DNA from 3 places in the Streptomyces sp. NPDC048057 genome. Region 3 is predicted to be linked to each of the others. Evidence: predicted binding sites of a transcription regulator. Region 3 holds the regulator's gene; each other region holds the start of a gene.
The links. Region 3 encodes HrcA, which represses chaperone genes, less so after heat shock. Its sites were predicted from a motif close to TTNGCACTCNGNNNNNCNGAGTGCNAA; they were not measured.
Positions count from the first base shown of each region.

Region 1: groL (chaperonin GroEL) is a predicted target of HrcA. The motif match lies at 1,570-1,596, and genes of this name have one in related genera.
Region 2: groES (co-chaperone GroES) is a predicted target of HrcA. The motif match lies at 3,082-3,108, and genes of this name have one in related genera.

Region 1 is NZ_JBEZNF010000008.1:78,582-88,159, reverse strand. It holds gene thrC (threonine synthase) at 1-214, shown strand, start outside; gene AB0E05_RS11140 (MoaD/ThiS family protein) at 278-553, shown strand; gene AB0E05_RS11135 (cold-shock protein) at 1,037-1,240, shown strand; gene groL (chaperonin GroEL) at 1,724-3,346, shown strand; gene AB0E05_RS11125 (alpha/beta fold hydrolase) at 3,803-5,362, shown strand; gene AB0E05_RS11120 (alpha/beta hydrolase) at 5,409-6,929, shown strand; gene cutA (divalent-cation tolerance protein CutA) at 7,009-7,344, opposite strand; gene AB0E05_RS11110 (glycosyl hydrolase family 18 protein) at 7,543-9,069, shown strand; gene AB0E05_RS11105 (RidA family protein) at 9,153-9,563, shown strand.
Region 2 is NZ_JBEZNF010000001.1:277,027-286,604, reverse strand. It holds gene AB0E05_RS01430 (hydroxyacid dehydrogenase) at 1-720, shown strand, start outside; gene groL (chaperonin GroEL) at 806-2,431, opposite strand; gene groES (co-chaperone GroES) at 2,627-2,935, opposite strand; gene AB0E05_RS01415 (hypothetical protein) at 3,180-3,620, opposite strand; gene AB0E05_RS01410 (polysaccharide deacetylase family protein) at 3,640-4,611, opposite strand; gene AB0E05_RS01405 (SAM-dependent methyltransferase) at 4,712-5,917, shown strand; gene AB0E05_RS01400 (hypothetical protein) at 5,927-6,739, opposite strand; gene AB0E05_RS01395 (sigma-70 family RNA polymerase sigma factor) at 7,260-8,516, opposite strand; gene AB0E05_RS01390 (YciI family protein) at 8,573-8,932, opposite strand; gene AB0E05_RS01385 (hypothetical protein) at 9,056-9,304, opposite strand; gene tsaD (tRNA (adenosine(37)-N6)-threonylcarbamoyltransferase complex transferase subunit TsaD) at 9,350-9,578, opposite strand, start outside.
Region 3 is NZ_JBEZNF010000017.1:46,511-56,088, reverse strand. It holds gene AB0E05_RS20975 (ribonuclease Z) at 1-727, opposite strand, end outside; gene AB0E05_RS20970 (histidine triad nucleotide-binding protein) at 741-1,100, opposite strand; gene AB0E05_RS20965 (hypothetical protein) at 1,153-1,713, opposite strand; gene AB0E05_RS20960 (16S rRNA (uracil(1498)-N(3))-methyltransferase) at 2,183-2,926, opposite strand; gene AB0E05_RS20955 (nitronate monooxygenase) at 2,923-4,026, opposite strand; gene dnaJ (molecular chaperone DnaJ) at 4,188-5,327, opposite strand; gene hrcA (heat-inducible transcriptional repressor HrcA) at 5,328-6,356, opposite strand; gene AB0E05_RS20940 (MBL fold metallo-hydrolase) at 6,567-7,289, shown strand; gene AB0E05_RS20935 (DUF3097 domain-containing protein) at 7,300-8,115, shown strand; gene AB0E05_RS20930 (HEAT repeat domain-containing protein) at 8,152-8,952, opposite strand; gene hemW (radical SAM family heme chaperone HemW) at 9,219-9,578, opposite strand, start outside.

The DNA of each region.
Region 1 (9,578 bases), on a different contig from region 3:
GGAGGGGATCTTCGCGGAGACCGCGGGCGGCGTGACGGTCGGCGTCACCAAGAAGCTGCTGGAGGCCGGCGTGCTCGACCCGTCGCTCACCACCGTCGTGCTCAACACCGGCGACGGCCTCAAGACGCTGGACGCGGTCGCGGAGACCACCGGCCCGTCGGCGACGATCCGGCCGAGCCTGGAGGCCTTCCGCGCCGCCGGCCTGGCCGGCTGACCGCAGGTCCCGGCAGCCCCTCCGCACCCCGTTCGCCCCGTACCGGCCCCGAAAGAGGCACCCATGAGCGTCAACGTCCGCATCCCGACCATCCTGCGCACCTACACCGGCGGTCAGGCCGAGGTGCCCGCCGAGGGCGCGACCCTCGCCGAGGTCATCGCCGACCTGGAGAAGAACCACACGGGGATCGCCGCCCGCGTCCTGGACGACCAGGGCAAGCTGCGCCGCTTCGTCAACGTGTACGTCAACGACGACGACGTCCGCTTCGAGCAGGGCCTGGAGACCGCCACGCCGGACGGCGCCGGCATCTCGATCATCCCCGCGGTCGCCGGCGGCTGAGACCCGGACCGCCGTCTCCCCGCCCGCGCGGGCGCTCGGCATCACCCAGAGTCAGCCGCATCACCCAGAGTCAGCCGCATCACCCTGAGTCAGCGCAATTGCCCCCTCCGTGAGACATCCGGAGGGGGCAATTCTGCATGGTTGAGCACGCTACAGTTGGGGAACGCCCCTTCGCCGACCGTGCTCGCCCAGGTATCGAATTGCGCCCGGGCTCGATAAGAAGCAGCCAATGTGTGGCGTACTTGTGTCGCTTAAGTTCCCTTTGTCCGGCCTGGTTTGCCCCGGAATTGCGGTAATCCCACCTAATTACCCGATCGTAGGTTCCAGGAATTCTCGTCCGATTGACCTGTTGCAGAGGGCAGTTGGGCAGATACATTCAGCCGCGGTCGACGCGTTCCGGCGCACTCCAGTGAGCGGGTAGGGGTCTGACCCGGGTCCGCGAGGTGCGGTCCTGTGCAAGGGCCAGTAATAGGGGAGTTGGGCATGGCTCAGGGCACCGTCAAGTGGTTCAACGCGGAGAAGGGGTACGGCTTCATCGCGGTCGACGGTGGTGCGGACGTATTCGTCCACTACAGCGCGATCCAGATGGACGGCTACCGCACCCTGGAGGAGGGTCAGCGAGTCGAGTTCGAGATCTCGCAGGGGCAGAAGGGCCCGCAGGCCGACATGGTGAAGATCTCGGCCTGAGTCCCGCTCCGGCGTACTCACGCACTTGAAGGGCCTTGCACCCCGGCTGGGGTGTGAGGCCCTTCTGTGTGTCGGTGGGGCTGGTGGGGTCGGCAGGGCTGACGGTGCTGGCGGGGTGGGGCGTCGGGTGTTCCGCCGTGTTCCTCCCTCGCGCTCTCCCTGTTCCTCGCGGTGTCTCCCCGGGCGGCCTCGGGGGTCTTCTCCCGTGCCCCTGCGCTCTCTTCGCCGCTCTGCCGACGCTTCTTCGGATGCGGCCGGTTCCTTCTGTCGCGGGGTCGCGGACGGGTAGGGCGCTTGCACTCTCGGGTGGCGAGTGCTAATCATTGGCGTTAGCACTCTCCGGGTGAGAGTGACAACGAAGGGCCGGGTCGGTGAGGCCCGCCAGCCAGGTGGCGCATGGAGCCACCTGGTGCGGCAGGCCGTCCGTCGCGGGCGCCAGCGCGGTCCGAGAGCTTCCCACCCAGTCCGTGGAGGACACTTCACATGGCAAAGATCATCGCGTTCGACGAGGAGGCACGGCGCGGTCTCGAGCGCGGGATGAACCAGCTCGCTGACGCCGTCAAGGTCACCCTTGGTCCCAAGGGTCGCAACGTCGTCCTTGAGAAGAAGTGGGGCGCCCCCACGATCACCAACGATGGCGTGTCCATCGCCAAGGAGATCGAGCTCGAGGACCCGTACGAGAAGATCGGCGCTGAGCTGGTCAAGGAAGTCGCCAAGAAGACGGACGACGTCGCCGGCGACGGTACGACCACCGCCACGGTTCTGGCTCAGGCCCTGGTCCGCGAGGGACTGCGCAACGTCGCGGCCGGCGCCAACCCGATGGCCCTCAAGCGCGGCATCGAGAAGGCCGTCGAGGCCGTCTCCGCCGCCCTGCTGGAGCAGGCCAAGGACGTGGAGACCAAGGAGCAGATCGCCTCCACCGCCTCCATCTCCGCCGCCGACACCCAGATCGGCGAGCTGATCGCCGAGGCCATGGACAAGGTCGGCAAGGAAGGCGTCATCACGGTCGAGGAGTCCCAGACCTTCGGTCTGGAGCTGGAGCTCACCGAGGGCATGCGCTTCGACAAGGGCTACATCTCGGCGTACTTCGCGACCGACATGGAGCGCATGGAGGCCGTCCTCGACGACCCCTACATCCTCGTCGTCAACTCCAAGATCTCCTCGGTCAAGGACCTGCTCCCGCTGCTGGAGAAGGTCATGCAGTCCGGCAAGGCGCTGCTGATCATCGCCGAGGACGTCGAGGCCGAGGCCCTGTCCACGCTGATCGTCAACAAGATCCGCGGCACCTTCAAGTCCGTCGCCGTCAAGGCTCCGGGCTTCGGCGACCGCCGCAAGGCGATGCTGAACGACATCGCCATCCTCACCGGCGGCACGGTCGTCTCCGAGGAGGTCGGCCTCAAGCTGGAGAACGCGGGCCTCGACCTGCTCGGCCGCGCCCGCAAGGTCGTCATCACCAAGGACGAGACGACCATCGTCGACGGCGCCGGTGACAGCGACCAGGTCGCCGGTCGGGTCAACCAGATCCGCGCCGAGATCGAGAACTCCGACTCGGACTACGACCGCGAGAAGCTCCAGGAGCGCCTCGCGAAGCTGGCCGGCGGCGTGGCCGTCATCAAGGCCGGCGCCGCGACCGAGGTGGAGCTCAAGGAGCGCAAGCACCGCATCGAGGACGCCGTTCGCAACGCGAAGGCCGCCGTCGAGGAGGGCATCGTCGCCGGTGGTGGCGTCGCGCTGCTCCAGGCGTCCGCCGTCTTCGAGAAGCTGGAGCTCGACGGCGACGAGGCCACCGGTGCCAACGCCGTCAAGCTGGCCCTGGAGGCCCCGCTCAAGCAGATCGCCGTCAACGGCGGCCTTGAGGGCGGCGTCGTGGTCGAGAAGGTGCGCAACCTGACCCCGGGTCACGGTCTGAACGCCGCGACCGGCGAGTACGTCGACATGATCGCCGAGGGCATCCTCGACCCGGCGAAGGTCACGCGTTCCGCGCTGCAGAACGCCGCGTCGATCGCCGCGCTGTTCCTGACCACCGAGGCCGTCATCGCCGACAAGCCGGAGAAGGCCGCTGCGGCTGCTCCGGGCGGCATGCCGGGCGGTGACATGGACTTCTGATCCCGGGGAAGCATCTCCAGGATCGGTAAGGCCGGTTACGTACGAAGGGCGGCACCCCACTCCCAGGGGGTGCCGCCCTTCGGCGTGCCCGGCCCTTTGGCGTGCCCGCCTTTCTTCGTACGTGCTTCTTTCTGTCTCGCTCCTTTCCGCGTGCTGGATACCTCGGGCGACTGACCCGGACCGGCCCCTGAGTCGGGCCCCGAAATGAGCCCTGAGCTGGACCCTCATTCGCCCCCGAGGCGCATGCAATTGCAGGGGGTCGTCGAGGGACGGGATGTGACGGCTGATAATCGCCCCCTGAAGATGGCGGAATTCAACTGCGCCCGCAGAATGACCCCGAAGTCGGCGGGATAAGACCGCAGGCTTACTCAGCTACCTCTCGCCGGCTGATTCGCAAAGGGGCCCCGTCGAGCGAAGGTCGTAGGTGTCCAGACAACCGAGCGGGAGGACCCTTCCGTGGTGGTACGACGCCTTGTTCCCGTGCTCGCAGCAGGTCTTGCGGCGAGCGCGCTTGCGGCCCTGACTCCAGCGGCGGCGGTTGCGGCTCCGCAGCCGCCCCCGCCGTCGCAAGCCGGCGCGCCGTTCAGCCCCGCGTGGCAGCGCTGCGGGCCCGACACCCCCGCGGACTTCGAGTGCGCCACGGTCAAGGTGCCGTTGGACTACCGGGCGCCCGGCGGCAAGAAGATCGACGTCGCGATCTCCCGGTTGAGCGCCGCGGACCCGGCCAAGCGGCGCGGGGTCCTGCTGTTCAACCCGGGTGGACCGGGTGGCAACGGCCTCGACATGCCGCTGATGATGCGCGAGTTGTTGCCGCAGTCGGTCAAGGACCGGTACGACCTGATCGGTTTCGATCCGCGCGGCGTCGGGCAGAGCGCTCCCGTGCGCTGTGGGCTGACCCCGGAAGACCTCGTGATGGAACGCCCCTTCAAGGAGCGGACGTTCGCCCGGGACACCGCGCTCGCGCGCTCCTTCGCCGACAAGTGCCGGGCGAAGCACGGCGCCGATCTGAAGCACTTCACCACGCGCAACACGGCGCGGGACATGGATGCCATCCGGGCCGCGCTCGGCGAGCAGAAGATCAACTTCTTCGGCTATTCGTACGGCACGTATCTGGGCGCGGTGTACACCCAGTTGTTCCCCCAGCGCGCCGACCGCGTCGTCCTGGACAGCGCGGTCGACCCCAAGCGGGCCTGGCGGGCGGACTTCCGGCTGTGGGCGCCGGAGACGGAGAAGGCGTTCAAGCGGTGGACGCGCTGGGCGGCCGAGCGGAACGCGCAGTACGGCCTCGGGGCGACGCCCGGCGCGGTCTCCCGGACCTTCTGGGGCCTGGTCGCCCAGGCGAACCGCACCCCGATCAAGGTCGGTACGACCCCCTTCGACGGCGACCAGATCCGCGCCGCGATGCGCGCCGCCTTCTTCGTACCGAGCAGGGCGACGGAGGGCGTGCTGCTCCTGCGGGACGCCGCGGCTGGCAACCCCACGGGCGAACTGCCAGTCGCCCGGCCGGACGAAGGGTTCCTCTCCGCCATGTGGGCCGTGAGCTGCGGCGACGCCCCGTGGCCGAAGGACCCGCAGACGTACCGCAAGGACGCGCGGCGGGACGCGGCCCGCTTCCCGGTCTACGGGGACTACGCGTCGCACATCAACCCCTGCGCCTTCTGGGACGACAACGTCGAGCCCGCCACCGTCGTGGACAACCGGGTCGGCGCGCTCATCGTGCACAACGAATGGGACTCCCAGACCCCGCTGCCCGACGGCGTCGGACTGCGCGAGGACATGAAGGGCGCGCGGATGGTCTTCGTCGACGAGGGCGAGGGCCACGGCGTGTACGGCAGCGGCACCAGCACCTGCGCCGAGGACCTGACGAACGCCTACCTCCTCACGGGCCGACTCCCGGCGAAGGACACGACCTGCACCCCGGACCCGGCGGGTGCGCACGACCGGCGGCACCACACCGAGCTGCCGTTCCTCACCCCCACGGCCCGCGCCGCCTCCAGCGCGCCGGCCGTTCGATGACGCATGCGCAGCTGAGCATGCCCACAGGTACGAGAAAGGACAGCACGTGCAGTCAAGACGCATCGCTCCCGTCCTCGCGGTGAGCGTTCTGGCGACCCTGGCCCCGGCGGTGGCCTCGGCCGCCCCCGCGGCGCCTTCCGGGCCCGGCCCGCAGCAGCTGACCTGGCAGCGTTGCAGCGCCGACACGCCCGCGGCGTACGAATGCGCCACGATCAAGGTGCCGTTGGACTACCGGGCACCCGGCGGGAAGAAGATAGACGTCGCGATATCCCGGCTGAAGGCCGCCGACCCGACGAAGCGGCGCGGCGTGCTGCTGTTCAACCCGGGTGGGCCCGGGGGGTCCGGCCACGGCGAGCCGTTGGTGTGGAGCGGGATGCTGCCGCAGTCGGTGAAGGACCGGTACGACCTGATCGGCTTCGACCCGCGCGGCGTCGGCAAGAGCACCCCGATCGCCTGCGGCACCACCCCGCAGGAGCGGCAGGTCCTGCGGCCGTACAAGGACGGGACGTTCGCCTCGGACGTGACGTGGGCGCGTACGTTCGCGGACAAGTGTCGGGCGAAGTACGGCGCTGATCTGAAGCACTTCACCTCCCGCAACACGGCGCGGGACATGGACGCCATCCGGGCCGCGCTCGGCGAGAAGAAGATCAGCTACGTGGGCGTCTCGTACGGCACGTACCTGGGCGCGGTGTACACCCAGATGTTCCCGCACCGTTCGGACCGCATCGTGCTGGACAGCGCGGTCGACCCGAGCAAGGCGTGGCGGGGCGTGCTCCAGGCGTGGGCGACGGGCGCGGAGCCGGCGTACGACCGCTGGACGCGGTGGACGGCGGAGCGCCACGCCCAGTACGGCCTGGGGTCGACGCCGGACGCGGTCGACAAGACCTTCCGGGACCTGGTCGCGCAGGCGGACCGCCAGCCCATCAAGTTCGGCGACGACGTGCTCGACGGCGCAGGGGTCCGCGGGGGCATGCGCGCGATGTTCTTCTACCGTGCCGAAGGCGCCAGGCTGCTCGTCGAGTTGAGGAAGGCCGCGGCCGGGGAGCCCGTGGAGGTGCCGCCGCCGTACGTCGTCGAGGACAACGAGATGTCGCTCTTCGAGACGATCGTCTGCGGCGACACGAGCTGGCCGCGTGACCCCGCCACGTACCGCCGCGACGCGGCCCGCGACGCCGCGCGCTTGCCCATCTACGGCGATTTCGCCTCCAACATCACCCCGTGCGCGTTCTGGGACGACCCCGTCGAGCCCGCGACCAAGGTCAACAACCGTGTCGGCGCGCTGATCGTCCAGGCCGAGTGGGACTCCCAGACCCCGCTGCCGCAGGCGAACGCCATGCAGCGGGCGATGAAGGGCTCCCGCCTGGTCACCGTCGACGAGGGCGAGGCGCACGGCGTGTACCGCGAGGGCGTGAGCGACTGCGCGGACGCGGTGACGACGGCGTACCTGACGACGGGCAAGCTCCCGGCGAAGAACGTGACGTGCGCGGCGAACCCGGCCCCGCCCACGTCGGCGCAGCAGCCGGAGATCGCGGAGCGGCGACAGGGGCTCCCGCTCCGGAGCGGCTGATGACGACCGTCACGCGGGCGTGCTGAGGCGCATGCGTGAAGGGGCGGGCGGTCGCCACCGCCCGTCCCACCCAACTGACTTACGGGCCCTCAGCCTCCGCGCTCTCCCGTGCCACCCATTCCAGGTACGCCGTCGAGCCGTCGGTCACCGGGAGCACGATCCACTCCGGGACCTCGTAGGAGTGCGCGGCCGAGACCCAGGCGGCCAGCTCCGGCAGCCGGGACCGGGTCGTCTTGTACGAGACGCGCCACTCGCGGTCCTTCTGGACCTCGCCCTGCCAGCGGTAGTACGCCGTCAGCGGGGCATCGACGTGTGCGCACGCCGCGAGGCGGGCGGCCACCGCGCCGCGGGCCAGGGCTTCCGCCCTGTCCTCGGCGTCGATGGTGGTCTGGGCGATCACGATCTCCGTGGTCACGGGCGCACTCCTCCGTCGGGGGGAACGAGCCTACGCAAGGCCCCCCGCCGGGATGAGAACCGTCTCTCATCTCGGCACAGAGTCCTCATCTGTCTTTGTCCGGAGCCGTGCGCCTCCCTACCGTTGCATGACGCGGTGAACCCCGAGGCGTTCACGCTGTGCGGCGCGGTGGTGCAACACCCCCCACGAGGAGCGCTGTTGAACACACCGATCGCACACGTCATCCGAAGGGTGCGGCGAAGCGCCGTCGCCCTCCTCTCCGTCGTCGCCCTGTGGGCGGGCGTGGCCGTGGGCGGGGCGTCCGCGCAGGCCGCGCCCGCGGCGCCCGGCGACCTCGTGCCGCCGGCGCGCAACGTGCGCGTCGTCGACGTCGCCGACCGGGCCGTGACCGTGGCCTGGGACCCCCCGCAGCCCGACACCGGCCTCGGGGGCTACCGGGTGCTGCGCGACGGGCACCGGGTCGGACGGATGGGGCCGGACGTGCGGACCTTCACGGACACGGGGCTGAACGTCGCCACCGAGTACCGCTACTCCGTCGTCACCGAGGACCTCAACGGACAGGGCCAGTACGAGAGCCTGCCGGTCCACGCCCGCACCACCGGCACCGTCCCGCCGCCGCCCGCGCACCCCGTCAAGATGGGCGTCTTCCACGAGGTCGGCAGTCACCAGCGCGGGTTCCACGTGAAGGACCTCGTCACCAGCGGGACGGCGGCCAAGCTCAGCCATCTCACGTACGCCTACGGGGCGGTGCGCAACGGGCAGTGCGCCGTGGGGGACGCGTACGAGTCGCTGGAGCGCACCCACCAGGCCGGGGAGAGTGTCGACGGACGCGCGGACACCTGGGACCAGCCGTTGCGGGGACACCTGAACCAACTGCGGAAGCTGAAGGAGCGGCAGCCGGGGCTGAAGATCCTGTGGTCCTTCGGCGGCCCCGCGTACTCCGGCGGCGCCACCAGCGGATACGCGCAGGCGTTCGGCGATCCGGCCGGCTTCGCCGCCTCCTGCGTACGGCTGTTGGACGACCCCCGGTGGGCCGGGCTGTTCGACGGGATCGACCTCGCCTGGCACTTCCCGGAAGCCTGCTACCACAGCTGTGACAGCCCGGGCCCCGCGGGCATCGGCACCCTGGCCCGGGCCTTCCGCACCGCCTTCGGGGCGGACCGGCCGGTGACCGTGACGTTGGACGGCCGGGGCTCGAAGGGGCAGGGGATGCGCGACACCGACTTCCCGGGCGCGGAGCCGCACGTCAACTGGTTCAACCTGGCCGGATTCGACTACTACACCTCCACCGACCCCAACGGAAGGCACAGCACCGCCCTGCCCGCCGCCCTGGAGATCGCGCACCTCGATCTGCGCGACCTCACCGCCCGGCCGGTGCACCCCAACAAGCTGGTCCTCGGCGTGCCCACGCACGCCTGGGGCTGGGAGGGCGTGCGCACCCCCGAGCCGTGGAGCCCGGCCAGCGGGCCGGCACCGGGGACGTACGAGAACGGGCGGGAGGACTACCGGCTGATCAAGACACGTTGCCCGAACCCCGTCGCGTACTCCGGGACGGCGTACGCGCACTGCGGCAACCAGGGCTGGTCGTACGACACCCCGACGTCCGTCACCACCAAGGCGGCGTACGCGAAGAGCTACGGACTCGGCGGGATGTACCTCTCCAACCTGCGGGGGGACACCGCTGACGGGGAGCTGGCGAGCGCGCTCGCCCGAGGGCTGGGGTAGTCCGCGGCCGGGGGCGAACCGGGGCCGGCCTGGGGGCGGAAATGCGGATGCGGCGTCCACGCAGCTCACGCAGACTCGTTGGCATGAGCAACAACATCGAACGCATCAACCCCGACCAACTCCACTCGACCCCCGGCTACCACCACATCACCGTCGTCCAGGCGGGCCGCACCGCCTACCTCTCGGGGCAGTGCCCCCTCGACACCACCGGCGAAGTCGTCGCCAAGGGCGACCTCGACGGCCAGATCGACCAGGTCGCGGCGAACGCGCTGACGGCTCTGAACGCGGTGGCCGCGGGTCCGGAGCACGTGGTGCGCTCGGTGATCTACGTGGTGAGCCAGGACGAGGAGGTGCTGGCGAAGGCGTGGGACCGGCTGAACGACTCCGTCATCGCCCCCGCCTTCTCCACTGCGAGCACCCTCCTCGGCGTGGCCCAACTCGGCTACCCCGGACAGCTGATCGAGGTCGACCTCACCGCCGCGCTCCCCGAATGACGTGGGGCGTCGCCC
Region 2 (9,578 bases), on a different contig from region 3:
GAACGCGGCCTCGCGGTGTCGTCCGCGGCTGCGGTCAACGCGCTCCCGGTCGCGGAGTACGCGCTCGCGGCGATCCTCTTCGCGGGCAAGCGGGTCCTGCCGGCGGCCCGCCTCCACGAGCGGCTGCGCACCCGGCACGACTGGCGGGTCGAGTTGGCGGACGCCGGCAACTACCGGCGCACCGTCGGCGTCGTCGGTGCGTCCCGCGTCGGCCGGCGGCTGATCGAGCTGCTGCGCCCCTTCGACCTGGCCGTTCTGTTGTACGACCCGTACGTGGACGAAGCGGAGGCGGCGGCGCTGGGGGTGGAGCGGGTGGGGCTGGACGAGTTGTGCGGGCGGAGCGACGTGGTGTCGGTGCACGCGCCGGAGCTGCCCGCGACGCGCCGGATGCTCGACGCGCGGCGGCTGGCGCTGTTGCCGGACGGCGCGACGGTGGTGAACACCGCGCGCGGTTCGCTGGTGGACCAGGACGCACTGGTGCGGGAGCTGGTGACGGGGCGGCTGTACGCGGTGCTGGACGTGACGGACCCCGAGGTGCCGGCCGCGGACTCGCCCCTGTACACGCTGCCGAACGTCCTGCTGACCCCGCACGTCGCCGGCTCGCTCGGCACGGAGCTGCACCGGATGGCGGACTTCGCGCTGGACGAGTTGGAGCGGTACGGGCGGGGGGTGTCGTTCGCCGAGCCGGTCACCGCGGGCGACCTCGGGCGTTCGGCGTGAGCTGCCCGCACCGCGCAGGGGCGGGAACGGCGGAGCCCGGCGCCCCCGCGACGGGGGCACCGGGCTCGGTCGCCTGAGGCGAGCGTCAGTGGGAGTGGCCGTGGCCGCCGTGACCGGCGTCCGCGGGCTCCTCTTCCTTCTTCTCGACGACCAGGGTCTCGGTCGTGAGCAGCAGGGAGGCGATGGACGCGGCGTTCTCCAGGGCGGAGCGGGTGACCTTGACCGGGTCGATGACGCCGGCCTTCACCAGGTCGCCGTACTCGCCGGTGGCGGCGTTGAAGCCCTGGCCCTTGTCGAGCTCGGCGACCTTGGAGGTGATGACGTAGCCCTCCAGGCCGGCGTTCTCGGCGATCCAGCGCAGCGGCTCGACCGCGGCGCGGCGGACGACGGAGACGCCGGTGGCCTCGTCGCCCTCCTTGTCGAGGTTGCCGTCGAGCACCTTCGCGGCGTGGACGAGCGCGGAGCCACCACCGGAGACGATGCCCTCCTCGACCGCGGCGCGGGTCGCGGAGATGGCGTCCTCCAGACGGTGCTTCTTCTCCTTCAGCTCCACCTCGGTGGCGGCGCCGACGCGGATCACGCACACGCCGCCGGCCAGCTTCGCCAGACGCTCCTGGAGCTTCTCGCGGTCCCAGTCGGAGTCCGTGGCCTCGATCTCGGACTTGATCTGGGCGACGCGGCCCGCGACGTCCTCGGCGTTGCCGCCGCCGTCGACGATGGTCGTGTCGTCCTTGGTGATGGTGACGCGGCGGGCGCTGCCCAGCACGTCCAGACCGGCCTGGTCGAGCTTGAGGCCGACCTCCTCGGCGACGACGGTGGCACCGGTGAGGGTGGCCATGTCCTGGAGCATCGCCTTGCGGCGGTCACCGAAGCCGGGCGCCTTGACGGCCACGGCGTTGAACGTGCCGCGGATCTTGTTGACGACCAGGGTGGAGAGCGCCTCGCCCTCGACGTCCTCGGCGATGATCAGCAGCGGCTTGGAGCCACCCGCCTGGATGACCTTCTCCAGCAGCGGCAGCAGGTCCTGGATGGAGCCGATCTTGCCCTGGTTGATCAGGATGTAGGGGTCGTCGAGGACGGCCTCCATGCGCTCCTGGTCGGTGACCATGTACGGGGACAGGTAGCCCTTGTCGAAGGCCATGCCCTCGGTGAAGTCCAGTTCGAGGCCGAAGGTGTTGGACTCCTCGACGGTGATGACGCCGTCCTTGCCCACCTTGTCCATGGCCTCGCCGATCAGCTCGCCGACCTGCTGGTCCTGAGCGGAGAGCGCGGCGACGGCGGCGATGTCGGACTTGTCCTCGATGGGACGGGCGGTGGCGAGCAGCTCGTCCGAGACGGCGCGGACGGCGGCGTCGATGCCCTTCTTCAGGGCGGCCGGGGAGGCGCCGGCGGCGACGTTGCGCAGACCCTCGCGGACCAGCGCCTGCGCCAGGACGGTGGCGGTGGTGGTGCCGTCACCAGCGATGTCGTTGGTCTTGGTCGCCACCTCCTTCACCAGCTGGGCGCCCAGGTTCTCGTACGGGTCCTCGATCTCGACCTCGCGCGCGATGGTGACGCCGTCGTTGGTGATGGTGGGCGCGCCGAACTTCTTGTCGATGACGACGTTGCGGCCACGGGGGCCGATGGTCACCTTGACGGTGTCGGCCAGCTTGTTGACGCCGCGCTCAAGGGCGCGACGGGCGTCCTCGTCGAACTTCAGGATCTTCGCCATGGGAGCGTTACTGTCCTCTTCTGAAATGCGTCTGAATGAGAACCGCGCCCCCAGCGCCCGGACGTGAGTCCCAGTGGGTGCCAGGGGCGCGGATCAAGACAAGCGGTGCGCGGTTCGCTCGGGTTCCGTCGCGGCGAGTCGGAACTCGCCTCGGGGAACCCTCGCTTCCGGGCCTAGGCTCGACTTACTTCTCGACTACTTCTCGATGATCGCGAGAACGTCGCGAGCCGAGAGGACGAGGTACTCCTCGCCGTTGTACTTCACCTCGGTGCCACCGTACTTGCTGTAAAGCACGACGTCGCCGGTCTTCACGTCGAGCGGCAGGCGCTCGCCGTTCTCGAAGCGACCCGGGCCCACTGCGAGGACGACGCCCTCCTGGGGCTTCTCCTTCGCGGTGTCCGGGATGACCAGGCCGGAAGCGGTGGTCTGCTCGGCGTCGAGCGGCTGGACCACAATGCGGTCCTCAAGCGGCTTGATGGCAACCTTGGAGCTGGCGGTCGTCACGATCCGACCTCCCCCTTCGGAGATCTCACGGGGTTAACTGTCTGAGGTGGCGACCAGGTCGATCCGTCGTCGCGGGTGCCGGACCTGCCCGTCGCTGTGTTGGCACTCTCCTGCGGGGAGTGCCAGAGCCGAGACTATGACCGCGATTAGCACTCGGTCAAGCGGAGTGCCAATCTGCTCGTACGTGGCGGCCCGGATCGGCTCGTGCGCGACGGGATGCGACGGATCCACACGGTGGCTCCGCTCAGCGAGGAGCGTGCCGCTCCGGCGGTGCGCCGGGGGTCCTCGGAGGCCGCTGCGGGCCGTGGATCCGGTCCAACAGCCGCGTAGCGGAATCGGCCAGCACCGGGGCGCGCAGGACGGGCGTGCGCGAGGGGCGCGCGGTGCGGACGGACGTCGCGGAGTGCTCCGACGCCACCGGGTCGACGGAGGGCGTGCGCGCCGGGGCGTGCCGCTCCCCCACCGGCGCCCCCTGGGCCCCCACCGCTCCCCCGACCGTGGGCCGTGCCGGCTGGACGGCCCGGCGCCCCAGGCGCTCGATGGGGTCGACGGAGACCGACGGGTCCACGGACGGCGAGGAGCAGCCGCCGCAGCCGAGCACGACGGCCGCGACCGCCGCCGTACGCCACCTCGCGACCGCCCCCGCCGCCGTACGCCGACCCCCGCCCGGGGCCGTGCCCGTCACCGGCCGGGCCGCCGCGGAATCACACGTAGTCCTCAAGGCGCGCAACGGCGTACCCCTTGTCCGTGACCACCTTCATGACCTGTCGGACCATGTCGGTCATGGAGCCCTTCCAGTCGTCCGCGCCCCGGAAGTGGGTCAGGATGATGTCCCCCGGGTGCAGGTCTCGGTCCCACTCCCGCCACTCCATGTGGTCCGGGAACGCCTCCGCCGCCCACAGCGGCACGGCCTTGACGCCGCAGGACTGCGCGGCCCGCAGGGTGTCCGCGTTGTAGTTGCCGTACGGCGGGCGGAAGAGCGGCGGGCGCTTCCCGTAGAGCTTCTCCAGCTTCTCCTGCTGGCCGCAGATCTCCTGCTGCTGGGCGTCGTAGGAGAGTCCGGGCATGTAGCGGTGGTTCAGGGTGTGGTTGTGCAGGGCGGCGCCCTGTTCGCGCATCCGCTTGAAGTAGCCGTAGTCGTCGTCGATGACGTAGTCGCTGAGGAAGGCGCTGTAGGGGATCTGGAGTTCGTCCATCATCCGGAGGAAGTCGGGGTCCTTCTCCACGCCGTCGTCGATCGTCAGGAAGACGATCTTCTCCTTCACCGGCACGGTCGTGAAGACCGGCGGCAGGGTCGCGCCGCCTTCGACCTCGAAGCCCTTGCGGGTGGTGAGGAACGGCTTCGACGCAGGCGGCTGGGGCGCCGGCAGCGGGGTCTTGGCCAGGCCCCACTTCTGCGCGGCGACCGCCCGCGCCTTCTGGTTCCGCTTGACCCGTTCCACGTACGCGGCGAGCGATCCGGCCGGGCCGGCCTGTTGCGCGGCACGCTCCGTCTTCTCGATCTGGGACTCCTCGGCCTGCTGGCCGGAGTGCGGGACCGCGCCGCCCTCGTCCGGCGCCTGGAGGCCGCACGCGGAGCCCAGCAGGCCCACCAGGACGGCGGCGGCGAGCACGCCGGCCCGCCGGCCCCCGCCCCGCGGCCGTCCCGTCCGATTGATTTGTCTTACTTGTTGCATTTGTCGTACTAGCTGCATGGCGCTGAATCCTGGCAGCACGGCTCCGCAGGACCCGGACGACACCGCCGTCAGCGACGGACCGTGACCCTCCTGGCCCACAATGGGCCAGGTGAACGACCTCCCCGAACCCCTCGCCGCACTTCTCTCCGCCGAGGGCCGCGACCTGCTCGACGCCCTGCGCGACCACGACCCGTCCCAGGAACTGGCGCTCGCGACACGGCTGCGCCGGGACCATCCGGCCGCGCTCGTCTCGGCCGCGCTGGGGCAGGCGCGGCTGCGGCAGCGGGCGGCGGCCAAGTTCGGCGCGGAGGACGCGTACCGCATGTACTTCACGGCGAACGGCGTGGAACAGGCCACCCGCGGACCCGTCGCCGCCTACCGGGCCGCCCGGTTCGCCGCGCTCGGCGTGCGCAGCGTCGCGGACCTGTGCAGCGGGATCGGCGGCGACGCGATCGCGCTGGCCCGCGCGGGCATCCGGGTGCTCGCGGTCGACCGCGACCCGCTGACCGTCGCGACCGTCCGCGCGAACGCCGCCGCGCTGGGCCTGGACGACCTGGTCGAGGTGCGGTGCGCGGACGTCGCCGAGGTGGACACCGCCGGGTACGACGCCGTCTTCGTCGACCCGGCGCGCAGGGGCGGACGCGGTCGGGTCTTCGACCCGGAGGCGTACTCACCGCCGCTGTCCTGGGCCCTCGACGCGGCCCGGTGCCGTCCGCACGCCGCGCTCAAGATCGCGCCGGGCATCCCGCACGAACTGGTGCCGGCGGACTTCTCGGCCGAGTGGATCTCGTACGAGGGGGACGTGAAGGAGGCGGTGCTGTGGTGCGGCGCGGGGGCGCCCGGGACCGTTTCGGCCACGCTGCTGACGGGGTCGGGCGCCGACCCGTGCACCCTGGCCGGGCGCGGTCTGCCGGACCCGGCCGTACGGCCCGTGGGCCGCTATCTGTACGAGCCGGACGGCGCCGTGATCCGCGCCCACCTGGTCGCCGAGGTCGCGGCCGAACTGCCGGGCGGGGGGCTGGTGGACGAGACGATCGCGTACGTCACCGCGGACGGGCTGCGGGCGCTGCCGTACGCCACCGCGTACGAGATCACCGACGTGCTGCCGTTCAACCTGAAGAAGCTGAAGGCGCTGCTGCGCGAGCGCGGGGTCGGGGTGCTGACGGTGAAGAAGCGGGGGTCGGCCGTCGAGCCCGAGGAGCTGCGCCGGAAGGTCAAGCCGCAGGGGCCGAACGCGGCGACGGTCTTCCTGACGAGGGTCGCCGGCGCGCCGACGGTGCTGATCGGGCGGCCGGCGGAGCGCTGACGGGGCGTGTCAGCGGTGCGCGCCGCCGCGCGCGCGGGCCGCGGGCCGGGGATCGAGCAGGCGCGCCGCCCAGCGGTGGTGCGCGACCGCCTTCGCCACGCCCAGCAGGCCCGGTACGGCCAGGGCGACGCCGGCGCCGAGCGTGTACGCGAAGCGGCTGTACGCCGTGTCGTCGCTGGCCAGGTAGCCGGCACCGCCGCCGGTCGCGGAGGCGGAGGCGGCGACCAGTACGCCCGCGGTGACCAGCGCGAGGGAGACGAGCAGCCAGCACACGGTGAGCGCGGCCCGGTTGAAGCGGGCGTCGCCGATCGGGTCGCGGTCCTGCGCGGCCAGCTCCTTCAACTCCGCGCGTACGACCCGGTCCTGGCCGACCCCGCGCACCAGGAAGACGGCGGAGGGGACGAGGGCGAGCGCGCCGACGAGGGTCAGGAAGGCGGCGAAGACGACGGTGAAGGCGTCCACGATGTCGTCGAGCGCGACGAGGGCGGTGCCGACGAGCACCCAGCCGAGTTCGAGGCCGGCGACGAGGAGCAGAAGAAGACCGAGCCTGGCGGGGCCGACGGATTGGCGGGTGAGTTCGTGAAGCGCGTCCTCGCGGAGCTCGCGGGGCGGGGCGGGGAGGTCCGCGTCGCCCTCCGGGGGCGTTGCCGGGGCGTCTGTGGCGCTTGCCTCGCCGCTCGCGGTGTCGCCCGAGAGGGCGGGGCGTTCCGTGTCCTCGTCCTCCGGCTGGGCGGGGGGCGCCACGTCGTCTGCCGCCACGGGCGTGGCCGGGTCGGGCGGGGATATGCCGGGGGGTGGTGAGGGTGGGGGGTGCGCGGCCATGGGGCGGAGACTACCGGCCGTCAGGGGCGGGCCGCGCAGCCCCGCCCCTGGTGCCCTTGCGGGCACGTGTGGCCCTCTGCGCCCCTGGACGCCGGCGCCGTTGCACTGCGGGCGGCTCCGCCGGTGCGGCCCGGTGGATGGCTTGTCGCGCAGTCCCGCCCCCTGTGCCCTGCGGACACGGGGGGACCCCAGCGCCCCTGTTTCGCTGCCCCCGTCACTTGCCTGCCCGGGTGAGGCAGGGGTTTTGCCCACGCCCGCAGGACGGGGCATTTAGCGGCGCTGGAGGTCCCTCCACGCCCTCCGGGCGTAGGGGGCCGTCGGTGACCGACGACAACGCGGAGAGGCACGGTGCCAGGGCACGCGAGCCCAGCAAGATCCGTAAGACAGGCCCCAGGGTTGGGGCCCCGTGCCCGCAGGGCAACGACGCAGGTGTCCAGGGGCGAGGGGCCCACGCCCTCCGGGCACAGGGAGCGCGGAACTACGCGGCAGTCCGCGCGCGGGCCGCAGGCGGCGGTGAGCGCTACGCCGGGCCGCACATCGCCGCGCGGGTCAGGAGGAGGGTGCGTTCACGCGCGTTGTGGGTCAGGGCCGCGGCCCTGGTGAACTGGGCGGCGGCCTCCGCCGGGCGGTCGAGGCGGGCCAGGAGGTCGCCGCGGACGCTCGGGAGCAGGTGGTAGTCCTTCAGCGCCGGGTCGTCGGCGACCGCGTCCACCAGGGCGAGGGCCGCCTCCGGGCCGTCCGTCATGGAGACGGCGACGGCGCGGTTGAGTTCGACGACCGGGGAGGGGGCGACCGCGGCCAGTTGCCCGTACAGCACGGCGATCGTGCGCCAGTCGGTGTCCTCGTAGTGCACGGCGCGCGCATGGCACGCGGCGATGGCCGCCTGGAGGACGTACGGCCCCGGCGGCGTCCCCGCCGCGGTCGTCAGGGCGCTCGCCCGGGCCAGGGCCTCGAAGCCGCGGTGGATCAGGAGGCGGTTCCAGCGGGCCCGGTTCTGGTCGGCGAGCAGCACGGGCTGCCCGTCGGCGCCGGTGCGGGCCGGGATCCGGGACGCCTGGACCTCCAGGAGCGCGTTCAGCCCGTGGACCTCCGGCTCGTCCGGCATCAGCGCCGCGAGCTGTCGGCTGAGCCGCAGCGCGTCCTCGACGAGCCCGGGCCGGACCCAGTCGTCGCCCTTGGTGGCGGAGTACCCCTCGTTGAAGACCAGGTAGATCACGTCGAGCACGGAGCCGAGGCGGGCCGCGCGGTCGGGGCCGTACGGCACCTCGAAGGGGACGCCCGCCTTTGCGAGGGATCGTTTCGCCCGGACGATGCGCTGGGCGACCGTCGCCTCCGGGGCGAGGAAGCCACGGGCGATCTCCTCCGTGGTGAGCCCGCCCAGCAGCCGCAGCGTGAGGGCGATCCTGGCGTCCGTCGACAGCACGGGGTGGCAGGCGGTGAAGATCAGCCGCAGCAGGTCGTCGTCGATCTCGTCCGCGTCCGGCGGTTCCTCGGGCGGCGGGACGTCCTCCAGGGCGCGCCCGACCTCGGCGAGCTTGCGCGCATAGGTCTCCTTGCGGCGTACGAGGTCGATCGCGCGCCGCTTGGCGACGGAGACCAGCCAGGCGCCCGGCTTGTCCGGGACACCCGATTCCGGCCACTGTTCGAGCGCGGTGACCATCGCGTCCTGCGCGATCTCCTCGGCTATGCCGACGTCCCGGACGATGCGGGCCGCGGCGGCGATGATCCGTGCGCGCTCGATCCTGAATACCGCTTCCACCGCGTTCGCTGCCGTCACGGCCACCCATCAGAGCAGCCGTGATCGGCAGCGGCAAGTCGGACCGGCCGGCGGGATCAGCCCTCGGCGATCTGCCGGACCTCGCAGGTCACGGTGAACGCTTCGTCGTGGACCTGGAGGAAGCGCTTGGCCCACTCCTCGGCCTCCGCCATGTCCTTGCACTGGGAGATGGAGTAGCCGCCGACGACCTCCTTGGTCTCGGTGAAGGGGCCGTCGGTGGTCGAGAGCTTCCCGCCGGACCAGGTGATCCGCCTGCCCTCGGAGGTGGGGGCCAGGCCGGCGGTGTCCAGCATGACCCCGGCCTTGGTGATCTCCTGGAACAGGGCGTCCATGCGGGCGGCCATCTCCGGGGAGAAACCGGCGGCGTGGGTGGGGTCGTTCTCTTCGATGCGGACCAGCGTCAGAAAGCGGGGCATGTCGAGCTCCTGGGTCGTTCGGTGCGCGGGGCGTTTCCCGCGCCTCACCCTTGCGTCGAACGACCGACCCCCGGATCGACACCCCCGCGAAGGAATCTCGAAGATCTTTTTCGCGGGGCGTCCTCAGTCGAGGCCGACCGACTCGAAGCGCCAGCGGTGCACGGGGCGGGTGATCAGCTCCGCGGCCGGTTCCGGCAGCTCCGGCAGGTCCCCGGCCGCCGCGGGCGGCGTCCGCCACCAGGTGATGACCAGGACCCGGTCGTCACCGGCGCGGAAGGTCTCGCGCCGCAGCACGGCGCGCGGCAGCTCCTGCGCACGGGCCCACTCCAGCAGCTCGGCCCCCCGGCCGCGGACTGCCCGGGCCTCCCACATCAGGGCGATCGTCGTCGTCCCGGTCACCGGTCCACCTCCGTCGGGTCAGGAGTACAGGTTCTTCTTGCTGATCTCGTGCACGTGATCGTGCGAGTGCGCGTGCGCGTGCCCGTGCGCATGGGCGTGTCCGTGTGCATGGGCGTGTCCGTGCTCCGCGGGCACGTGCGGGTCCGTCACCGGCAGCGACGAGTCCGCCGAGAGGTCAAGCGCCGACGCCGGCCGGTTGCGCGCCACCATCTCCGCGCCCAGCGCCGCCACCATCGCGCCGTTGTCC
Region 3 (9,578 bases):
CCGTCAGGTGCCCGTGGTCGGCGGCCAGGCGCTCGTCCTCGTCGAGGAAGGTGGACTCGATGACCAGCAGGTCGCAGCCGTCCGCGAGGGCGTACACGCCGTCGCACAGCCGGGTGTCCATGATGAAGGCGAAGCGCTGCCCGGGGCGGTGCTCGCTCACCTCGTCCAGGGTGACGCCGTCGACTTCGCCCGTCCGCTGGAGCAGCCCCACGGCCGGCCCGCGGATGCCGTGCTCGGCCAGCTTCTGCGGCAGCATGCGCCGGCCGTCCGGCTCGACGAGGCGGTAGCCGTACGACTCCACGGGGTGCGAGAGCCGGTGCGTGTGGAGGGTGTATGCGGGGGTGCGCGCGAGCACCCCGTCCGCCGCGTGCGGGGCCTCGGTCAGCGAGACGGTCTCGCGGTACGCCGTGGCGTACCGCAGCCGCTCGAAGAACCGCTGACCGCTCGCCGGGTAGTGCGCGGTGACCTCGTGCGGGACCCGGTCGAGGTTGATGCGCTGGATGACCCCGGCGAGTCCGAGGGAGTGGTCGCCGTGGAAGTGCGTGATGCAGATCCGGTCGATGTCGTGCGCGGCGACCCCGGCGCGCAGCATCTGCCGCTGGGTGCCCTCGCCGGGGTCGAACAGGATGCCGTCGGAGTCCCAGCGCAGCAGGTAGCCGTTGTGGTTGCGGTGGCGCGTGGGGACCTGGCTCGCAGTGCCGAGGACCACGAGTTCTCGTACGGACACGTGCTGGCCGGTCCTATCCGGGGGGCCACGCGAGGCCGCGTCCGCCGAGGAGGTGGGCGTGCGCGTGGAAGACGGTCTGTCCGGCGCCGGAGCCGGTGTTGAACACGACGCGGTACCCGGTGCCGTCCAGCTTCTCCTCGGCGGCGACCTCGCCCGCCTCCCGCAGCACGTCGGCGGCGATCTGCGGCGCCCCGGCGGCGAGCGACGCGGCGTCCGGGTAGTGCGCCTTGGGGATCACCAGGACGTGCGTGGGCGCCTGCGGATTGATGTCCCGGAACGCGACGACGGTGTCGGTCTCCCGCACCAGGGTGGCGGGCACCTCCCCCGCGACGATCTTGCAGAACAGGCAGTCCGCCTGGGCCTCTCCGGCCATGCCGGCTCCTCCTCGGGTCGTCGCTGGTGTGCTGCGCCCGCCATCGTATCCGTCACTTCCGCGGGGTCGCCGTGACGGTCTCGGTGACCGTGACGGTGACGGTGGGGCGGGCGCGTTCGTCCGCGGCGGGCCGGCGGGTGGACGCGTCGCGGGTGGTGGTGCCGGACGGTCCGCCCGCACAGTTCCCGAGGTAGCGCGCCTCGAAGACGAGCTGTCCGTCGACCCGGGCGTCGAGGTCGCCGCGTACGCACGCGCCGGCGATCTCGTCCGTCACCTTGCCCTTGAGGGTGATGGGCTGGCCCTTGCGGGTCTTGCCCTCGCAGGCGACGGTGGCGGGCTCGGTGACCCCGCCGGGCGCCGGCTTGGTGGCGCCGTCGCCCCGTACGTCCCCGTCGCCGTTCTTCCCCTCCGCGCGCTCGACCGTGGTGGTGCAGCTGAACCAGCGCACGTCGAAGCCGATCCGCTCCAGCGTGCTGGTCGCGGTCTGGTCGGTCGTCAGCGAGACGGAGTTGGCGGAGAGTTCGTGCGCGGTCGGCTCGCACGCGGTCAGCACCACCAGCGCCGCGCCCGCCAAGCCGGCCGTGGCGGCCCGCACCGTCGTTCTGCGTCTCATACCCGGCATGCTCGGAAGAGTGGCACCGAGGGGCGGGGAGCGGTAGGTCGGTTGCGGCCAGAGATCACCCGTTCGGAGTACCCGAACACTGGAGCGGCCCGCCTCCCCCGGGGCCCGGACACCTTCGCGGTGCCCCTGCGACTGGGCTGTGGCTTGTCGCGCCCCTGGACGTACCCGCCGTAACCCTGCGGGAGCCATCGGTCTCTGCGGGTGCATTGTGGTTGCTCGCGCGGTTCCCCGCGCCCCTGAACACCCTGCCCTCAGCCCGCACTTAAGTGACGGGGGAAGCGAAACAGGGGCGCTGGAGGTCCCCCCCACGCCCTCTGGGCGTAGGGGGCGCAGCTGCGCGAACGACCCACCACGGTCCGCAGAGACGAGCGTGCCCGCAGGGCTACGGCGGGTGGGTCTGGCGTATCGCCCGGGCGGGGCGAGCGCGTGCCGCCCGGGCGCACGAGGCCGGCGGGGCCCGTCAGGACCAGCGGCCCGTACGCGCCAGCAGGAGCGCCGTCGCCGCCGTACCCGCCGTCGACGTCCGCAGGACGCTGCGGCCCAGCCGGTACGGCCGCGCCCCCGCCGCTTCGAAGACCGCCAGCTCGTCCGGGGACACCCCGCCCTCCGGGCCGACCACCACGACGATGGACCCCTCGGCCGGCAGCGCTGCCGTCGCCAGCGGCTGCGCCCCCTCCTCGTGGAGCACGGCCGCGAAGTCCGCGTCCGCGAGCAGCGCCGCCACCTGCCGGGTGGTGGCCGCCTCCGCGACCTCGGGGAAGCGCAGCCGGCGCGACTGCTTGCCCGCCTCGCGGGCGGTGGCGCGCCACTTCGCCAGCGACTTCGCCGCCCGCTCGCCGCGCCACTGGGTGATGCAGCGGGCGGCGGCCCACGGCACGACCGCGTCGACGCCGGTCTCCGTCATGGTCTCGACGGCGACTTCGCCCCGGTCGCCCTTGGGCAGCGCCTGGACGACGGTGATGCGGGGCGCGGGCTCGGGCTCCTCGGGGAAGGCGACCGGCTCCACCACGAGCCGGTCCTTGCCCTCGGTGCGCAGCACGACGCCGGCCGCGCCCCGGCCGCGGCCGTCGGTGAGGACGACCTGTTCGCCGGCCGTCAGACGCTTCACGGACACGGCGTGGCGGCCCTCGGGCCCCTCCAGCGTGAGGACGGCGCCGGGCCGGACGCCTTCGAGGGAGTCGACGACGAAGACGGGTGCGGTCACCGGGACTCCTCCGGGTGGGTGAAGCGCTCGCCGGCCGCGGTGACCTCGGCGATCTCGGCGACGAGGGTGTCGACCAGCTCGGCCGCGGGCAGCGCGCGGGCCAGCCGGTGGCCCTGGCCGGCCCACAGCGCCATGCCCTGGGCGTCCCCCGCCGCCGCGGCGGCCTTCCGCACGGGGCTGGTCAGATGGTTCACCTCGGGGTAAGCGGAGGGGGCGTACGGGCCGTGTTCGCGCAGGAAGCGGTTGACGAGCCCGCGGGCCGGCCGCCCGGTGAAGGCGCGGGTGAGTTCGGTCCGGGCGAACAGCGGGTTGGTCAGGGCCTGCTTGTGCAGCGGGTGCGCGCCGGACTCGGGGCAGGCCAGGAACGCGGTGCCGAGCTGCGCCGCGGACGCCCCCGCGGCGAGCACGGCCGCGATCTGGCTGCCGCGCATCAGCCCGCCGGCCGCGATGAGGGGCAGGTCCACGGCCGAGCGCACCAGCGCGAGCAGGGTCAGCAGCCCGACCGAACTGCCGTCGGCCGCGGGGTCGTCCCGGTGGGTGCCCTGGTGTCCACCGGCCTCGATCCCCTGGACGCAGAGCGCGTCCGCACCGGCGCGGGCGGCGGCCTGCGCCTCGTCGGGGGTGGTGACGGTGACGACGGTGAACGTGCCGACCGCGCGGAAGGAGGCGAGGACCTCGGGGGTCGGGCAGCCGAAGGTGAAGGAGACCACCGGCACCGGGTCGTCGCGCAGGATCGCCAGCTTGGCCTCGTAGCCGTCGTCCCAGCCGGTCTCCGGGTCGCCGAGCTCGGTCTCGTACCAGGTGGCCTCGCCGGCGAGCTGCTGTCGGTAGACCTCGACGGCGCTGGGGTCGGCGGCCCGGGTCTGCGGCATGAAGAGGTTCACGCCGAACGGCCGGGAGGTCAGCGCCCGGATCTCCTTGACCTCCTGGTACATCCCGCCGGTGGTCTTGTAACCGGCCGCGAGGAAGCCGAGCCCGCCCGCCTCGGAGACGGCCGCCGCGAGCAGGGGCCCGGAGGCGCCGCCCGCCATCGGGGCCTGCACCAGGGGGTGGTGGCAGAGATCGGACGGGGTTCGCGGGGTGGCGGGCGAGGAGGACATGCCTGCATCGTGCCACCGCGGGCCGGCCCGCCACGAATCGACCCCGCTGCGGCGTTTGCCCCCGGCCCCTCAGGGCGTCCGCACGCGTCCGCGCACGGTGCGGGGCGTACGCCAGGGGGCACCGCCGACCGGCGCGTCACGCCGGTCGGCACACCCGGCCGTCACCTGCCGTTGAAGGCGTCCTTCAGCCGGGAGAACAGCCCCTGCTGGCCCGGCTGGAACTGCCCCTGGGGCCGCTCCTCGCCGCGCAGCTTCGCCAACTCGCGCAGCAGCCGCTCCTGCTCGGGTTCGAGCTTGCTGGGCGTGGTGACCTCGACGTGCACGATGAGGTCGCCGCGTCCGCCGCCGCGCAGGTGCGTGACGCCGCGGCCGTGCAGCGGGATCGACTGGCCGGACTGGGTGCCGGGCCGGATGTCGACCTCCTCCATGCCGTCCAGGGTCTCCAACGGCACCTTGGTGCCGAGCGCGCCCGCCGTCATGGGGATGGTCACGGTGCAGTGCAGGTCGTCGCCCCGGCGCTGGAACACCGAGTGCGGCAGCTCGTGGATCTCGACGTACAGATCGCCCGCGGGGCCGCCGCCGGGACCGACCTCGCCCTCGCCGGCGAGCTGGATCCTGGTGCCGTTGTCGACACCGGCGGGGATCTTCACCGTCAGGGTGCGCCGCGAACGGGTGCGGCCGTCGCCGGCGCACTCCGGGCAGGGGGTGGGGACCACGGTCCCGAAGCCCTGGCACTGCGGACAGGGCCGGGAGGTCATGACCTGGCCCAGGAAGGAGCGGGTGACCTGGGAGACCTCGCCACGGCCGCGGCACATGTCGCAGGTCTGCGCGGACGTGCCGGGCGCTGCGCCCTCGCCGGAGCAGGTGGTGCACACCACGGCGGTGTCGACCTGGATGTCCTTCGTCGTGCCGAAGGCGGCTTCGTTGAGCTCGATCTCCAGCCGGATCATGGCGTCCTGGCCGCGCCGGGTGCGCGAGCGCGGCCCGCGCTGGGACGCGGTGCCGAAGAAGGCGTCCATGATGTCGGAGAAGTTCCCGAAGCCGCCCGCGCCGAAGCCGCCCGCGCCACCGGCGCCGCCGGCCTGGGACAGCGGGTCGCCGCCGAGGTCGTAGACCTGCTTCTTCTGCGGGTCCGACAGCACCTCGTAAGCGGCGTTGATCTCCTTGAACCGCTCCTGGGTCTTCGGGTCCGGATTCACGTCCGGGTGCAGCTCGCGGGCGAGGCGGCGGAATGCCTTCTTGATCTCGTCCTGCGACGCGTCGCGGCGTACGCCCAGTACGGCGTAGTAGTCCGTGGCCACTTACGACTCCGCCAGGATCTGTCCGACGTAACGTGCCACTGCGCGTACCGCTCCCATCGTTCCGGGGTAGTCCATGCGGGTCGGTCCGACCACGCCGAGTTTGGCAACTGCCTCGCCGCCCGAACCGTAACCGACGGAAACGACGGACGTTGCGTTGAGGCCCTCGTGGGCGTTCTCGTGACCGATGCGCACGGTCATGCCCATTCCGCCCGACTCCGTGGCCTCGCCGAGCAGTTTGAGCAGCACCACGTGCTCCTCAAGGGCTTCGAGCACCGGCCGGATGGTGAGCGGGAAGTCGTGTCCGAAGCGGGTGAGATTGGCGGTGCCGCCGATCACCAGCCGTTCCTCGGTCTCCTCGACGAGGGTTTCGAGGAGGGTGGAGAGCACGGTGGCGACCGTGCCCTGGTCGTCCGGTTCGTCGAACGACTCGGGGAGGTCCTGCACCAGCTGCGGGATGTCCGCGAACCGCCGACCCACCACCCGGCTGTTCAGCCGGGCCCGCAGATCGGCGACGGACGCCTCGCCGAAGGGCGCGGGGCAGTCGATGACCCGCTGCTCGACGCGGCCGGTGTCCGTGATCAGCACGAGCATCAGCCGGGCGGGCGCCAGGGACAGCAGCTCCACGTGCCGGACGGTGGAGCGATTCAGCGAGGGGTACTGCACGACGGCGACCTGCCGGGTCAGCTGCGCCAGCAGCCGCACCGTGCGCCCCACGACGTCGTCGAGGTCGACGGCGCCCTCCAGGAAGCCCTGGATGGCGCGCCGCTCGGGGGCCGACAGCGGCTTGACCCCGGCGAGCCGGTCGACGAAGAGGCGGTACCCCTTGTCGGTGGGGATGCGCCCGGCGCTGGTGTAGGGCTGGGCGATGAAGCCCTCGTCCTCCAGCACCGCCATGTCGTTGCGCACGGTGGCCGGGGAGACCCCGAGCTGGTGCCGTTCGGTGAGCGCCTTGGAGCCGACGGGCTCCTCGGTGCCCACGTAGTCCTGGACGATGGCGCGCAGGACCTTGAGTCTGCGTTCGCTCAGCATCGTGCGCACCTCCAGCTGGTGTCTCTAGGTCGTGCCTCGGTGACCGCCTGGCACTCCCCGGGTCCGAGTGCCAGGATTTTCCCGTGCCAGTGTACGGCTGCCGGGTACGGCCGTAGCAAGGGCGACCGGTCACGCTACCGTGCGCGGGCCCCGTCCTGGTCGGTTCCCGGCCGGTGCCGCCCTCAAGGACCCTGGCAGTAGCGTCGCCGTATGAACGTCACTTGGGAAGACCTCGGCTGGGAGCGGCTGGCGGACGGGGTGGGGCGGCGCCGGCTGCCGGGGTGGGACGCCACGTGCGGCCTGGTCGTGGGTCGGGACGGCGCACTGCTGTACGACACCGGGTCCACCCTCCGCGAGGGCGCCGAGCTGCGCGCCCAGGTCGAGGCGCTGCTGTCCGGCCGCAGGGTGACGCACATCGCACTGAGCCACCCCCATTTCGATCACGTGATGGGAACGGCGGCCTTCGCGGGCGCCGAGGTGTTCGGCGCGGTCGGCATGGACGCGCTGCTGCGGCGGGAGGCGGAGGTGCTGTGCTCGGACGCCGTGCGCCACGGGGTGCCGGAGGACGAGGCGGCTGCCGCGGCCGAGGTGCTGGTGGCGCCGACCCACCTGGTCTCCGGGGAGCGCACGCTGGACCTCGGGGGGCGGCAGGTGCTGCTGGCGAACGTCGGCCCCGGGCACACCGGCCACGACCTGGCGGTGTTGGTGCCGGGCGAGCCCGAAGTGGTGTTCTGCGGCGATCTGGTGGAGGAGTCGGGCGAGCCGCAGGCGGGACCGGACGCGATCGGGGCGCGCTGGCCGGCCGCGCTGGACCGGCTGTTGGCGCTCGGCGGCGCGGACGCGGCGTACGTGCCGGGGCATGGCGCAGTGGTGGACGCGGCGTTCGTACGGGCCCAGCGGGCCGCGCTGGCGGAGCGGTTCGGGGTGTCGTAGCGTCGGGCGAATGCGCAGCTACAGCCCTGATCTGACACCTCCTTGGAAGAAGAAGCCGGCGCCGGCGCCGGAGGTGGCGGCCGACCCCTCTGCCCCCGACCTGGTGGTGGAGGAGGTCAGCACGGGCTTCTGCGGCGCGGTGGTGCGCTGCGAGGCGGGCACGGTGACTCTGGAGGACCGTTTCGGCAAGCACCGGGTCTTCCCCATGGAGCCGCGAGGCTTCCTGCTGGACGGGCAGGTGGTCACGCTGGTGCGGCCGGGGGCCGGCGCTCCGGCGCGGCCGGCGCGCACGGCCTCGGGGTCGGTGGCGGTCCCGGGGGCACGGGCCCGGGTGGCGCGGGCCGGCCGCATCTACGTGGAGGGCCGGCACGACGCCGAGCTGGTGGAGCGGGTGTGGGGCGACGACCTGCGGATCGAAGGGGTCGTCGTGGAGTACCTGGAGGGCATCGACGACCTGCCGGCGATCGTGGCCGAATTCCGCCCGGCGCCGGACGCCCGCCTCGGGGTGCTGGTCGACCATCTGGTGCCCGGCTCGAAGGAGTCCCGGATCGCGGCCTCGGTGACCGATCCGCACGTGCTGGTGGTGGGGCACCCGTACGTCGACGTGTGGGGCGCCGTGAAGCCGTCGGCGCTCGGCATCCGCGGCTGGCCCGAGGTGCCGCGCGGGCAGGACTGGAAGACGGGCGTGTGCCGCGCGCTCGGCTGGCCGGAGAACACCGGCGCGGCCTGGCAGCACATCCTCTCCCGGGTCCGCTCCTACAAGGACCTGGAGCCGGAGCTGCTGGGGCGGGTGGAGGAGCTGATCGACTTCGTCACGGGCGAGTGACGCGGCCGGCCCCCTCCGTCGCGGTCCGGGAGGTGGTCATTGCAGGGCTCGGACTTCTTCCACCGCCTCCCGGACGCTCGGGTGCGGGTCATCGGCGAGACCGTCCAGCAGTTCGGCGACCCCCGGGGTGGACCAGCGGAAGACGGCCCACACCAGCCCCTCCCGCACCTCGGGGGCGGGGTGGGCGGCGAGGCGGCTCAACCGGGCGAGCGGGCCGCGCCGACGCGTGCCGAACCAGTACAGCGCGTCCCGCAGCGCGGCCGGATCCCCCGGGTCTGCGGCTGCGACCCGGGCGAGCAGCACCTTGACGGGCGGCGACGGACCGTCCAGCGGGTGCGGCAACCGCTCGCGCAGGCGCCGCGCCCCGTACCCGCCGCGTACGCGGCACCCGACGCAGGTGCAGGGGCGCGCGCCGTGCGCGCCCGGCACGTACCGCCAGCCCGCCACCTGCGGCACGGCGCGGACCCGGTGCACTTCGCGCGGCCGGATGGCCCGCGGGACGAACACCTCCCACCCGCGCGGATCGTCGAGCGTCGCGATCCGCCGCACCGCTTGTGCCGCGGGGACGGTTGCCTGGGCGTCCCGCATCCGGTCGGCATAGCGGCCGACCAGCACGTCCTCGGCGTCGTCGAGCCGCACGTGGACGGCCACCAGACCGCCCCGGCTGCCGAAGCGGGCCAGCTCCCGCAGCCACTGGTGGGTAAGGGCGTACGACGGCAGCACCGGGAAGCAGTAGACGCCCCGCGCGCCGCCCTGTCCGTGGCTGACCGCCCGGATCCCCGACCGTCGGATGCGCGCCGCGTTCGCCGCCGAGGTCATGTGCACGAACATCGCCATGACACGGGATCGTAGGTGATGGGTCCCCCGGCTCGGCCGCGCCCCCGACGGCCCACGGCTACCGGGCCCGGGGATCTTCTGCGGTTCGGTCGGGCAGGTCCTTTCCTTCGGATCAGGCTGGATGCATGGGGGTCCCCCCACGCCTTCCGGGCGAAGGGGGCCGTCGGTGACCGACGAGAACGCGGCGTGGGGGTACCTCCCGGGCCGAAGGCCCAGGGGGAGCGGTGCCGGGGCACGCGAGCCCAGCAAGATCCGAAAGACCGGGCCTAGTCGACGAGGTCGCGGACGACGCCGTCCGCCAGCAGGCGCCCGCGCAGGGTGAGGACCGCGCGCCCCTCCTCGTACGGCCCGGGCTCCAGCAGGCCGTCCGCGCGTGCCTGCGCCGCCGCGCCGAGCCCGGCGGGGCGCAGCAGGGAGAGCGGGACGCCTCCGCGCAGCCGCAGCTCCAGCAGGACGCGTTCGACCCGGCGGTCCTCCGCGGTCAGCACCTCGCGGCCGGCGCCGGGCGAACGGCCCTCGGCGAGGGCGGCGGCGTACGCGCCCGGGTGCTTCACGTTCCACCAGCGGACCCCGCCGACGTGGCTGTGGGCGCCGGGGCCCGCGCCCCACCAGTCGGCGCCGCGCCA